4 regions of the Neobacillus sp. B4I6 genome follow, and region 1 is predicted to be linked to each of the others. Evidence: riboswitches for the same ligand, from Rfam matches in the RefSeq annotation. Region 1 holds a riboswitch; each other region holds the start of a gene.
What was found. A riboswitch is a leader RNA that binds a small molecule or an ion and turns the genes downstream of it on or off. The one in region 1 is predicted to bind cobalamin.
Positions count from the first base shown of each region.

Region 1 (3,169 bases):
GATAAATAAATTGACAGAAAACCTTCTTCCTCTTGTAGCCGATGGGACTTCTTCCTTGTAGGTGATGGTTTGCTGCTGCATATTGACTGTATAAACCCTTTTATATTTGCCAATCCGCAATTCACTACGTGACAAACGCTCTCCATTTTTAACTGCATAGTATTCATTGTGATTATTAACATAAACAAAGGCATAGGTCATAGACGACGCCGGCGGCTTTTCCAAAAAACTAAATTTCACGTCTTTAACATCTTCAATAAATTGCATTAGGTTATTCCCTCCAGGTTAACTATTTTCATTGAGAGATCACTTACCCTTGTCTACATTCTATGCAGACAATCGGAAGAAAAGCCCCCAAATCTTTGTAGAAAATGGGGATTGAGGGAGTAACGTATGCTGGCCGTGAATTAATGGATACCTTTGAATATTATTTACGACATGCTTTTGAACACCCATGTAGACAGGATCTTGGAATGCTCCTGTGGATTTGTACATAAATCTATATGGAGAATCATAAGACAGGTGGGTTGCAGATGGACACCAATGATTTTAATAAAGAGCTGCATTAAAGGCTCCTATTAATGGGTGGGTGAATCCCTTGTCTGGTTTATACCCGATTCCTTTCACCACGATTAATAATAACTAATAGGGCATTAATACAGGGAATGGGAATAAAGAAGTTGTTGTAGGTATCCAGCAATCCGATAGCTATGCCGCCCCCCTAAAATAATATAAGGGAATTTAAAAAGCACTTGATATATTCTATTTGTTAGACTAGTATAATTATTATCTCTTAAAATTACATATGAATTTGTTAACAATTGGTTAAGATGCCTTAGGGCTTAATTGGGAATCTGGTGAAAGGCCAGAACTGCCCCCGCAACTGTAAGTGTGGACGAAATAGACAAACCACTGGATCGTTTATTTATTGACGATTCGGGAAGGGTCTAAAGTAGGAAGATACACAAGTCAGGAGACCTGTCTTAGCTTTTTTAGTTTCGATTTCTTCGGGGGTTGAGAAGATGGAACGTTTGGACAAAAAGGATTATTTATTAACTTTCTTTGTGCTGACGTTTTATCCGTTCAACTAATGTTGAACGGATTTTTTCGTTTTGATGATTCTAAATCATTTTTAATTCTCATAGTTTAGCTTTAGAAGGAACAAGCCTTTTTAACAATTGAATAGATTAGGATAGGTGCACGAATATGTGCTTAATTGGGAAGTACGGTTTAAATCCGTCACGGTACCCGCCACTGTATGGGGAGTTCATTGCAAATGTCACTGAAGGAATTCGGGAAGACGCAATGGATGATGAACCTAAGTCAGGAGACCTGCCTTTACCTAATAATCTCAATCAACCTACGGGAACATAGGTAGAAGTGCTGAACATACACCGCTATTTTTTTGTGTGTATATATTCTGCACCCCTATGTCCATAGGGGTGCTTTTTTTACGTAAAAAACGAAAAGGAGAGTGTGACATGACTACTTGGAATTTACAAGGGACGAAACACCATGTTTTCATTTGCAACGGCAGCAGCTGTATGAGAAAGGGTGGGGAGGAAGCGACCCAAGCGATTCGGAATGAAATCACCAATTTAAACTTAGATTCACTCATACATACAACAAGAACGAGATGCAATGGGAGATGTAAGGACGCTCCCGTTGCCATCGTCTATCCTTCAGGGACTTGGTATAAAAACGTAACCCCAGAAGTGGGAACTACGATTGTAAAGCGTCATCTAGCGGAAGGTCATTGCCTTCAGGAGCATGCGATCTATCAATATTCCGAAGAAGGATTCATACAGCCAGAAGGGTCGGAATGCATCGCAGGAGCACAAAAAGCTGTTAAAGAAAAGATTTAACAGCGGATAGTAGCTGGATTCTAGTTTGAAATTTTGGAAGGTGGCGTAATAGTGTGAAAGGAAAATTATTGGTTATTGGTTTTGGCCCCGGTGATGAAAAACATATCACCGGACGGGCAAAAGAAGCCATCGAAGAAAGTGATATCATCATCGGCTACAAAACCTACGTTGATTTAATCAAGGGATTAATAGCTGGAAAGCAAATCATCAGCACAGGAATGACAGAAGAAGTGAGCCGGGCCCAGGAGGCAGTGAAACAGGCCGAACTCGGTTACACAGTAGCCGTCATTTCAAGCGGTGATGCCGGTGTATATGGAATGGCAGGACTTGTTTACGAAGTGCTAATCGAAAAAGGCTGGAAAAAAGACTCAGGGGTAGAAGTGGAGGTGGTCCCTGGCATTTCTGCCATCAACTCCTGTGCTGCTTTATTAGGCGCGCCGGTCATGCATGATGCCTGTACAATCAGCTTAAGTGACCATTTGACACCTTGGAGCATAATCGAGAAACGAATCGAAGCGGCCGCTCAAGCTGATTTTGTGATTGCTTTATATAATCCAAAAAGCGGGAGAAGAACACGGCAGATCATGGAAGCTCAAAAAATTCTACTAAAATATCGCTCGCCAGAAACCCCTGTAGGATTGGTAAAGAGTGCTTACCGTGATAGTCAAAAGATCGTCTTAACCAATTTACAAGAGATGCTCGAACATGAAATTGGTATGTTAACCACCGTTTTAATTGGCAACTCTTCCACATTTTTCTACGACGGCTTGATCATCACTCCGCGCGGTTATCAGCGGAAGTATACATTAAATCAGGCAATACAGCCGTTGAAACCGCATCAGCGTCTGCAAAAGGAAGCCGAACCATGGGCACTGGAGCAAATGGAAGATGCAAAACCGGTAAACAAGGAACTAGTCACCCCAACCTCAGTGAAAGAGTCGCCAAGAGAGCTCGCTGAGGAAGCCTTGCAAATGATCCTTGGCGAGAACGATGGACCATCCCAAGGTTTAATGGTGAAGCAAGACTTTCAATCTATTTTTGAGGTAGCGGTCAGCCCTGGTGTCGCTAATAAAAAATTTACTGCGACTCAGATGGTCATTCTTTCCGAAATTGTCGGAGAAGAAGGTGTCATGGAATACACACAAGACCATTTTATGAAGCTGCAAATTTTAACCTCTAAGCCTGATGAGATTGTTGAAAAACTAACGGAGGCTAACTTTTTGATTGCTCCTGTTGGCGACGTATTAACCGTAAAAGCCTGTGATTTTTGTGACGGAGAAAAGAAGGATTCCATCCCTTATGCC
Region 1 covers NZ_JBNPWB010000002.1:2,393,098-2,396,266, reverse strand. The annotation lists gene QF028_RS13825 (hypothetical protein) at 1-267, opposite strand, end outside; cobalamin riboswitch at 812-1,000, shown strand; cobalamin riboswitch at 1,178-1,354, shown strand; gene QF028_RS13820 ((2Fe-2S) ferredoxin domain-containing protein) at 1,482-1,865, shown strand; gene cobJ (precorrin-3B C(17)-methyltransferase) at 1,919-3,169, shown strand, end outside.

Region 2 (3,169 bases), 360 kb from region 1:
CCCAAACGACATGGCGTTTAGTTCCTTTGCATTAAAAATCAGCAGGCCTGAGCCAATGATAAAAAATGGCAAAATGATCTTTATGTACACCCATCCTCTCATCGATACACTTCCTAATAGCCAGCCGATAATTTGCCGCAGCTCATCCCCAGTCAGTGCAATCATCAAAGAAATAATTGCTCCTAAAAAGGAACTAAAAATTATCCCCGTTAATATAATCGTTTCCACTCTCATCGAGCGCTCTATTTTACTGGCGAAAGTAAGGACTAAAAAGATGGTTAAAATGGAAAATAGAATACTTAGCAATGGTAATGTGAAGGAACCAATAAAAGGAATTGATAGGTGGAAAAACAGTGTCAACACCGCTCCAACAGATGCCCCGGAGGATACACCCAATGTATAAGGATCTGCTAACGGGTTTCTTAACAGTCCTTGAAAGGCTGCCCCTGCAATTGCAAGAGAAGCCCCGACAAGACCTGATAAAATCACTCTAGGTAAGCGAATGTTTAGGACAATACTCGAATACATAGGGTCAATTGTCCCCAATGAAATAACCCCAAATACTTTCGCACTGATAATCTTAATAATGGTTAAGATTGGAACCGAAACTGTTCCAATTGAAATACCTAATAAAATAGATAGGAATAGGAAAATTCCAGCTATCATATAGGAAAAATACTTTTTATTTAAAAATTTCAGGATAGACAGCCTTCGCAAGATCTTCTACTCCTTCAACGATCCGAGGGCCTGAGCGAGTCACGCGACCAGAATCGACATCGACTACATGCTTATTTTTTACAGCGTTGACTGTTTCCCAGCCCTTTCTAGTTAAAACTTGTTCCGCTGGATTTTTGACGTAGTATCCATAGGTAGTCAGAATTACATCAGGATTGCGTTTAATCATCGCCTCTTGATCAATTTTAATCCAGCCTTCTTGATCATTTGCGATGTTTTCTGCATTGATTATACTAAGCATTTGATCCATAAAGGTATTCTTACCAGGTGTATAAATTTCTGGAGCGGGCGAAACTTCAACTAATACCTTTTTCTTTTCTTTTATTTCTCCAGCCTTTGCTTTAATATCGGCCAATTTATTCTTCATTCCTGTAATCATCTCATTGGCTTTCGCTGTTTCACCGGTAGCTTTCCCAATCATATCAATCGAATCATAAACTTGGTCAAAATTTTGCGCATCATTAACAACTAAAACGGTAATTCCAGCATCTTTAAGCTGCTGAAGCCCTGCTTTAGAATTATGTGCGGACGATGCATGTGCTAGTACTAAATCTGGTTTTAAGGAAATGATTTTTTCTAAGTTTATTTCCTGCCCGCCGATTTTTTCTTTTTTCGTCGCTGCTTCCGGATAATTATCGAAATCAGACACGCCCACCACTTCTTTGTCAAGACCTAAGGCAAACGCAATTTCTGTATTACTTGGAATTAGTGAAACAATTTTTTCAGGTTTCTTTTCGATGATAACTTTAGTTTTGGTAGCATCAGTAAGTGTAACTGGATAGGTAATTTCCGCTGTTTTCTTCTCTACGCTTGACTTATTCTCTTCGTTAACTTGATCTTTCTTTTCAGCACAACCTGCTAAAACTCCTACTGTCAATAATACTACTAACAGCAATGAATACAACTTCTTCATTTTTCTCCCTACTTTCAGTTAATAAAAATTATGTAACAAAAAATAAATCTTCTTGTGCAAAAACAAAATGGCTTGGATAAAAACAAAAAACATCTCCACTATGTAATGGAGATGTTGGTATGATTAGATTCAGGTTACTAGCAATAAGTAAAGGGAGTCTAGCCTTCAACACCGTCCCATCCTCGTAGGTTTATTGGCGCACAAGAATTAGGCAGGTTTCCTGGCTCATGATCATCGCTTCCTATGCCTTCCCATCTTAGTCGACAGTGGCACCATATAGGTTGCTCTCATTTACAGTGGCGGGACCGCGTTGGCTTATACCAAACTTCTCTTTTAAGCCGAAAATCTTACAATAAGATTTTAGCACCTAATTATAAAAAATATTTTTTGTTAAATTCATTATAGAAAAGATGAAATGAATTGTACATGTATTTTTGCAATAATTTTAAAGTTCAATCGTTCTGCACAAATTGGCCATTTCAATTGCAGCCGAAGCGGCATCCCATCCCTTATTACCAGCCTTTGTCCCAGCACGCTCAATAGCTTGTTCAATAGAATCTGTGGTTAGTACTCCAAAAATAACAGGAATGCCACTACTTAAATTGATTGCGGAAACACCTTTTGCCACTTCATTACAAACAAAGTCAAAATGTGGAGTAGAGCCGCGAATGACCGTACCAAGCGTGATAACAGCATCATATTTTTTGCTATTAGCCATTTTTTGGGCGATTAATGAAATTTCAAATGCACCTGGTACCCAGGCAATATCTACGTCTGTCTCACTGACGCCATGTCTTTTAAGTGCATCCTGTGCACCGCCTAATAGTTTACTTGTAATGAATTCATTAAAACGTCCAACCACGATTCCAACTTTTAATCCTGAGCCAACTAAATTTCCTTCAAAAATATTACCCATGAGTATGCCTCCTAAATTTGTTTTAAACTTCCCGCTTAACTAAATTTTCCTTGTTGCTTCGGTATTCTACTAAATCTTTAATCGTAATCATTTTAATGTTTAGCTTATCAGCAATTTTGCGCAGCTGTGGGACACGTGCCATCGTGCCATCGTCATTCATGATTTCACAAATGACACCAGCAGGCTTGGCACCGCATAAAATTGCAAGGTCTACAGCTGCTTCTGTATGCCCCGTTCTGCTCAAGACTCCGTCTTTTTTAGCAATCAACGGAAACATATGCCCTGGTCTTAAAAAATCGGATGCTTTTGATTCCGGGTCAACCATACTCAACACCGTTGCTGATCGTTCAAATGCAGAAATTCCAGTTGTAGAAAATTTATGGTCAATGCTTACGGTAAAAGCTGTTCGATGTGGATCCGTGTTCTTGGAAACCATTGGATGTAAGTCGAGCTTTTGAGCTAATGCCTCGTCAATAGGAACACAGATTAGACCTCTTCCGTGAGTGGCCATAAGATTTATGACCTCCGGGGTTGCTTTTTCAGCAAGAGAAATAAAGTCCCCTTCATTTTCCCTGTTTTCATCATCGCAGACAATAACAACCTTT
Region 2 covers NZ_JBNPWB010000002.1:2,750,058-2,753,226, forward strand. The annotation lists gene QF028_RS15670 (FecCD family ABC transporter permease) at 1-717, opposite strand, end outside; gene QF028_RS15675 (ABC transporter substrate-binding protein) at 683-1,648, opposite strand; cobalamin riboswitch at 1,842-2,034, opposite strand; gene ribH (6,7-dimethyl-8-ribityllumazine synthase) at 2,094-2,564, opposite strand; partial or broken gene ribB (3,4-dihydroxy-2-butanone-4-phosphate synthase) at 2,590-3,169, opposite strand, start outside.
Region 2: another riboswitch for cobalamin. It lies ahead of QF028_RS15675 (ABC transporter substrate-binding protein); the one in region 1 lies ahead of QF028_RS13820 ((2Fe-2S) ferredoxin domain-containing protein).

Region 3 (3,169 bases), 590 kb from region 1:
ACGGCTCTGTACTTTTTATTTGTAAGTTGAGCCTGTCCAACAGAGATTGTATTTAAATCTATCACGTTATCGAGCATTCGTACTTGGATCCTAATTAAACGCTCTAAAACATCTGCAGGGACTGCTTTTGCCAGATTAATAGACGATAAATTACAAACAACGAAATCACCAGGTTTCCGAATTATCACGATATTGCCCTCTTCATTCTGGTATTCGTTTACAATCGTCGTTGCGGACATATTTTGAGCAATTTCTGTACATAAATTACTGCAGTAAATAGAAGTTCGGCCCTTACCCAATATATGCTTATTCGGGATTTTGCCTGTTTACTTCATCACGATAGAACATGTATGGTGTTCCTGTTTCTAATTGAGCAACCATGATTCGTGTCATAATATCCATGGCACGATATGTTTTACGAGGAAGAAGCGGGTTACCTGCGGCCTCTTCATATTTCTCGGTAAAGAATTTAACATCCGTTTCATCATAAAAATCCTCAAGTCCGAGAAGGTTCCCTTTTTCATCCTTCCAGCCCATAAATTGTTTTACTTGATGGGGACAAAATGTATGCCACTGCCCAATACTTCTTCCATCCTCATCTTTCTCTTCTAATTTTTTCATAAATAGGTCTGGTATGGTGACACCCGTAAAAATGTCATGGGCCTTACGGCGTTCATCCCCATTATTGGTTTTTAAATCGAGAAAACCGTTCATGATATCTTTATGAAATAAATCTAGATAAACCGCAATGGCACCTTGACGTTGACCTAACTGATCAACACTGACAGCTGTATTATTTAACAATTTAATCCATGGCACAATTCCGGAAGAGTTTCCTTTGAATTTCTTAATATCGGAACCAAGGGCACGAACTTTACCATAATAAATCCCTATACCTCCGCCATCCTTGCTTAGCCGAGCAATATCCCAATTATTTAAATAGATGCTATCAAGGGAATCATCTACTGTATCAATAAAGCAGGAGGAAAGCTGACCAAAGCTTTTGCCTGCATTCGCTAAAGTGGGGGTAGCAACCGTCATATATAAATTACTAAGTGCCCAATACGCTTCCTTTACAAGTTGTAAGCGGATGGACTCCTTTTCATCCTTCATAATCGTCATGGCAATAATCATGAACCGCTCCTGCGGGAGTTCATATACATTTCTATTATGATCTTGAGCAAGATAGCGATCCGCCAGTAAAAATAACCCTATGTAATTAAATAATAAATCTTTATCTGGAATTATCTCTTTTGCTAGTTGTTCGATTTCATCTTTACTATATAAGCTAAGTAAATTATGAGAATATATCCCGGTATCAGTCAATTCTTTTATTAATCTATAAAAATCTCCATATTTTAAAGAACGATTATATCCTCGATTTTTTGCTGACTTTCCATATAATTCATTTAGATATAAACGGGCAGCGACAAATGTCCAATTTGGTTGGTCTATTGCAATTTGATTCACAGCATATAATAAAGCTTGGTGATTAGCTTCCCCCTCTGTTTCATCCAGTTTACTAATTTGCTCTTTAAGCTCCGTAGTATCTATCTGATATTTTTCTGAAACTTGATTAATAGATTCTAATACGTAATTAAGTTCTGTTTGAATCTCCTTAGTTATCAATCCATTTCCCCCTATAATAAAAAAATCCGCTCAACGGTAATTGAGCGGATGAAACGATACACTACAAAAGGAATAAAAAAATCCAATGCCTCCTGTCGCCACCGTTCATCTTCTCAATCCCCGAAGAAGTTGAAACATCTTAAGAAAGATAGGTCTCCTGACTCATGCTTCTTCCTACTTTGAACCCTTCCCATATAAGTACCTAATAGATTAGACACTTCTTATACAGTGGTTTGCTCATTTCGTCAGCATTTACAGTTGCGGGGGCAGTTCTGGATTTACACCAGATTCCCTATTAAGCCACAATGGCATCGTCTCTTAAGGCTAACACAATATATAGTTTGATTATTATTTATTGAAACAATATATAGTAAATCAATTAATTTAAATAATAGTATAGTCACCAAAATAATTCAAGTCTATTATTAAATAAAAATGAAACCTATCTGGGCTGACACCTTTTTTTAAAACACCAAGGATGTCACTGAACCCTTTGTATTCTATTTTGAATGCCATAAGTGAACAGTTTTGGCTGGGCTTTACTGAAGTTAACTAATGCATCAAGGTCAACAGGTCCGACTTCTTTATTTTTAGCTTGTGTAAATACAGTAAATCCATCTCCGCCACCAGAAAGAAAAATATTCGCTGTCACAGAATAGGATTTATTAGGATCCATTTCCGTGCCATCTGGAAGCTTGGTGCTCACTACCCTTTGCGCTGCTGGTTTATTTGGATCCCAAGTATAGCTTATGCCAGAAATCTGCAACATGTTCGTTTTTGTTGCTCCCCACTGCTGGTTGAGCAATTCTCGGATTTGCTGTCCCGTCATCGACATTTTGACAAGGTCATTATTAAAGGGCTGTACCGTGTAAATTTCTCCCCAGGTGATATCGCCAGGATCAATATCGGCTCGAATGCCGCCAGGATTCATAAAGGCAAATTCGGTATTCAACGCTTTCCTTTGTGCATCCGCAATGAAATCGCCAAGCACTGACTCACCATTTTCATTTTGCTTGGCCGTCAGACTTTCAGATGAAGAGCCAACAACTTGATTAACTATCGGTTCTATTTTTGTTTCATATCCTTCTATCATTTTCTTTATTTCGGGATCGGGCTCGATTCCTTCTTGAAAGGTAGTTACAATCTCAGCTCTTTTTGAGACAATATCCTTTGTTTTAGGATCTATCTCAAGATCAATATCAGAGAAGGCAGTTCCATAGGAATAGGATTGAACAACTAGTTTATTGTCAATCGTTGCGTTCATATAGGCATGATTATGGCCGCCGAAAATGATATCCACTTCATCGTCGACCCGGTTTGCGATATCGACAAGCTGCCCTGCTGGATTTTCTCCGTTTGGACCTGAAGTGCCTGGGTTATGGGCTAAAACGACAATCGCTTTTACCCCTTGTTTTTTCAATTCCGCTACATTCTGATTAATTGCTTCTACTTCATCCGTGAATTTTAATCCTGCCACACCGCTAGGGACAACAAGCGTTGGAGTCTCAGTAGTTACTACACCGATAAAACCAATGGGCAT
Region 3 covers NZ_JBNPWB010000002.1:1,806,549-1,809,717, forward strand. The annotation lists partial or broken gene QF028_RS11015 (ribonucleoside-diphosphate reductase subunit alpha) at 1-1,614, opposite strand, end outside; cobalamin riboswitch at 1,760-1,961, opposite strand; gene QF028_RS11020 (bifunctional metallophosphatase/5'-nucleotidase) at 2,111-3,169, opposite strand, start outside.
Region 3: another riboswitch for cobalamin. It lies ahead of QF028_RS11015 (ribonucleoside-diphosphate reductase subunit alpha); the one in region 1 lies ahead of QF028_RS13820 ((2Fe-2S) ferredoxin domain-containing protein).

Region 4 (3,169 bases), 2.4 Mb from region 1:
CAAAAGACCAATTTAAGATTGTGATAGGACCTGTTAACATCCCTTTCACATACTTAGACGTTAATTGCTGTGCCGCTTCTACTTCCTTCACGGTCATTGGGGCTGTCCACTCGACGTCACCATAAATAATTGGTGGTTTGACACAACGTGAACCATAGGATACAACCCATGCTTTTTCTGTAAAGGCAAAACCTTCTAGCTTTTCTCCAAAGTACTCAACCATATCCGTCCGCTCAAATTCACCATGAACTAAAACATCCAGTCCTATTTCTTCTTGAATTTGAATCCAACGGGCTGTTTCACTTTTTAGAAACGATGCATACTCAGCGTCTGTAATTTCCTTTTTACGCCATGCTGTACGTGTCCGTTTTACTTGATCTGACTGAGGGAAGCTGCCAATCGTTGTGGTTGGATAATCTGGTAAATCTAATGCCTTTTTCTGCAAAGGCTGGCGTTCTTTAAACGTCATTGAACGTGCAAAATGCTCTTGTGTTACTTGTAATACTAGCTCTTTCACACGTGCATTTTTCCTTGCCTTATGCTGGGCTAATGCTTCAGTTGCTATCATACTTTGTGACACGCTCTTATTTCCTGTCCAAGCCTCGTCACGTACGTAAGATGCGATATGTGATAACTCAATTATTTTCTCATCGGCAAATGACAAAGCATTTGTCAGTATGGCATCCAGCTTTGTTTCTGCCTTCGTCGTCACAGGTACATGCTGTAAACTACATGAAGACTGAATCCAAGCTTCTTTTACACCGCTTAATAATAAAACAGCTTTTATATTGAATGCTTTTTCAGCCAAATTTGCCCGCCAAATATCCCGTCCATTTACTATACCAATTCCTAATACTTTATCCTGTGGGAACCCGTGTTTTCGAAGTGAAGCCATATTCTCTTCGGCACCATGTATGAAATCAAGACCAATCCCTTCAACAGGTAATTGAGACAGCTCTTCATACGCTGATAGTCCTTCAAAATAGGTTTGTAACATGATTTGTGCAGCCGGTACTTCTTCTGCTAACTGTTTGTAAATTTCTTGCACTAGTTTTACATCATCTGCTGTTAGTGAAAGGGTTAGTGCTGGTTCTTCCACTTGAATCCACTGTGCCCCAGCATCTACAAGCTGCTGGAATACTTGTGCATATAGCGGTAAAAGTTTCAAAATAAACAATGCTTTCGATTTGGCATCGTATCCTTTGGCTAAGCTAACAAAAGTAAAAGGACCGATCATTGTAGGCTTTGTAATAAGACCTAATTCCTCTTTGGCTTCTACAAAATAATCTAAAATGTAGTTCTTGGTTAATTGTAATGACTTGCCTTCATACTCGGGCACGATGTAGTGATAGTTGGTATTAAACCACTTTGTCATCTCACAAGCCACAACATGGCTTGCCCCACGGGCCATTTCGTAATACGTGGTAAGATCTACTTCATCACCTGTCCACTTATAACGATTTGGAATCAATCCAAACATTGCCGCATGGTCAAGCATACGGTCATAAATGGTAAAATCCCCAACTGTTAGTAACTCTAAGCCTAATGATTGCTGGCGCTTCAAATTATTCAAGCGAGTCGTTTTCATCTCTAAAATAAATTGCTCCTCTGATAACGCACCCTTCCAAAAAGATTCTACACAACGTTTCCACTCCCGATTATCACCAATGTACGGGTATCCAATAGCAGTACTTACTAAATTCATTTTTCATTCCTCCTTTTTTAGATTACAAATTCCCAAATACAAAAAAGCCATCTCCACAAAATGGAAATGGCTCTACAATCAAGTTTAAGTTTTGCTAAAAAACAAGAATAAACATAGCTACTCATAACTCGTTTGTCGTACAAATGAATGTCACCACCTATTTCCACGTAGGTATTTGGTGTGTACTGGAAATTGGCAGGTCTCCTGGCTTATCATCATGGCTCCTCACACCTTCCCATCATTTGACAGTGGTATTTGTGATTCACTCCGATTTACAGTTGCGGGACAGCGACGGAATTACACCGTTCTTCCCTATTAAGCCAAGCCTTAGCTTGGCACCAATTCTTACACGATATGTAATTTTCACTAACTATAGCATATTAATAATTTGAAGTACATAATTTTCTGAAAAGTAGTCAGCATGATGAGAGTTCTCTCGCTCACCTTAGCAATCTCTGATATCACATATCATGGGTTCTATTTTGCATTCGCATCGGGTTGATGAATTCCGAATATATTACCTTCGGTATCAATATAGTATCCTTGCCACGCCATTCCAGGCAGGGCATATTTGGCCATTGCGACCTTGCCGCCATTCTCAATAATTATAGCTTCCGTTACATCGTAATTTTCCACTCCCATTGTACAAGCAAATGCATTCAAAGCTTGGTTTGCTTCCGGTGGAGCACTTTGCCGCTGCATCAAAGCACCATTGATCCCAGGTTCATTCTCTTCGCCAGTCACTGCTCCAAAGTAAGGCATTCCTGCATACTCACTCCAATCTTGAAATGACCATCCGAATACCTCTCCATAAAACTTCTTTGCCCGTTCCATGTCATTGACATGAATTTCGAAATGAACTAATCTTCCCATGATTGCCTCCTAATTAAAAAAGTAATTATATTCGCTTCTAGCAAGTTAGCACTTATGTATATCTTGAAGTTATGATGCTTCATCTTATGATAGCAAAACTAAGGATGAAGCCAACTTTTCAATTTGAGCCAAAGCCTAATATATTTCCTCTTTATTATAGGATAATTGTTGGAATATATTCAATTTTTATAAAAATGAAATAATTTTACTTATTAGTTCCTGTTTGATATTCTTGCCATTTATTGCACGATCTACGACTGATACATAACGTCCACCCTTCTTATTATCGGGCACTCTTGGATTAATCTTTTTAAAATAGGACCTGTCATTGGTTTTGGTCATATCAAGATGTTGCTGGGTTATACATCCTTTATCTTTCTTTTGGTCACTTTGTTTGCTGGGTACTTACGCCACAAGAAAGCATCAGGATTTCGAAAAAAGTCCCACCGAATCATGGCAATGATCTTTACGATTTTTTTCTAGTCCATATGCTTATTCCTATAAAGTAACTTGCTCACATGGACAGCCAGGACATTCAAATACTACTTTAAAACGAATCTCTCTTATCTTTTTAATTAGACGACCAACGAC
Region 4 covers NZ_JBNPWB010000002.1:4,800,057-4,803,225, forward strand. The annotation lists gene metE (5-methyltetrahydropteroyltriglutamate--homocysteine S-methyltransferase) at 1-1,705, opposite strand, end outside; cobalamin riboswitch at 1,883-2,063, opposite strand; gene QF028_RS25895 (VOC family protein) at 2,183-2,578, opposite strand.
Region 4: another riboswitch for cobalamin. It lies ahead of metE (5-methyltetrahydropteroyltriglutamate--homocysteine S-methyltransferase); the one in region 1 lies ahead of QF028_RS13820 ((2Fe-2S) ferredoxin domain-containing protein).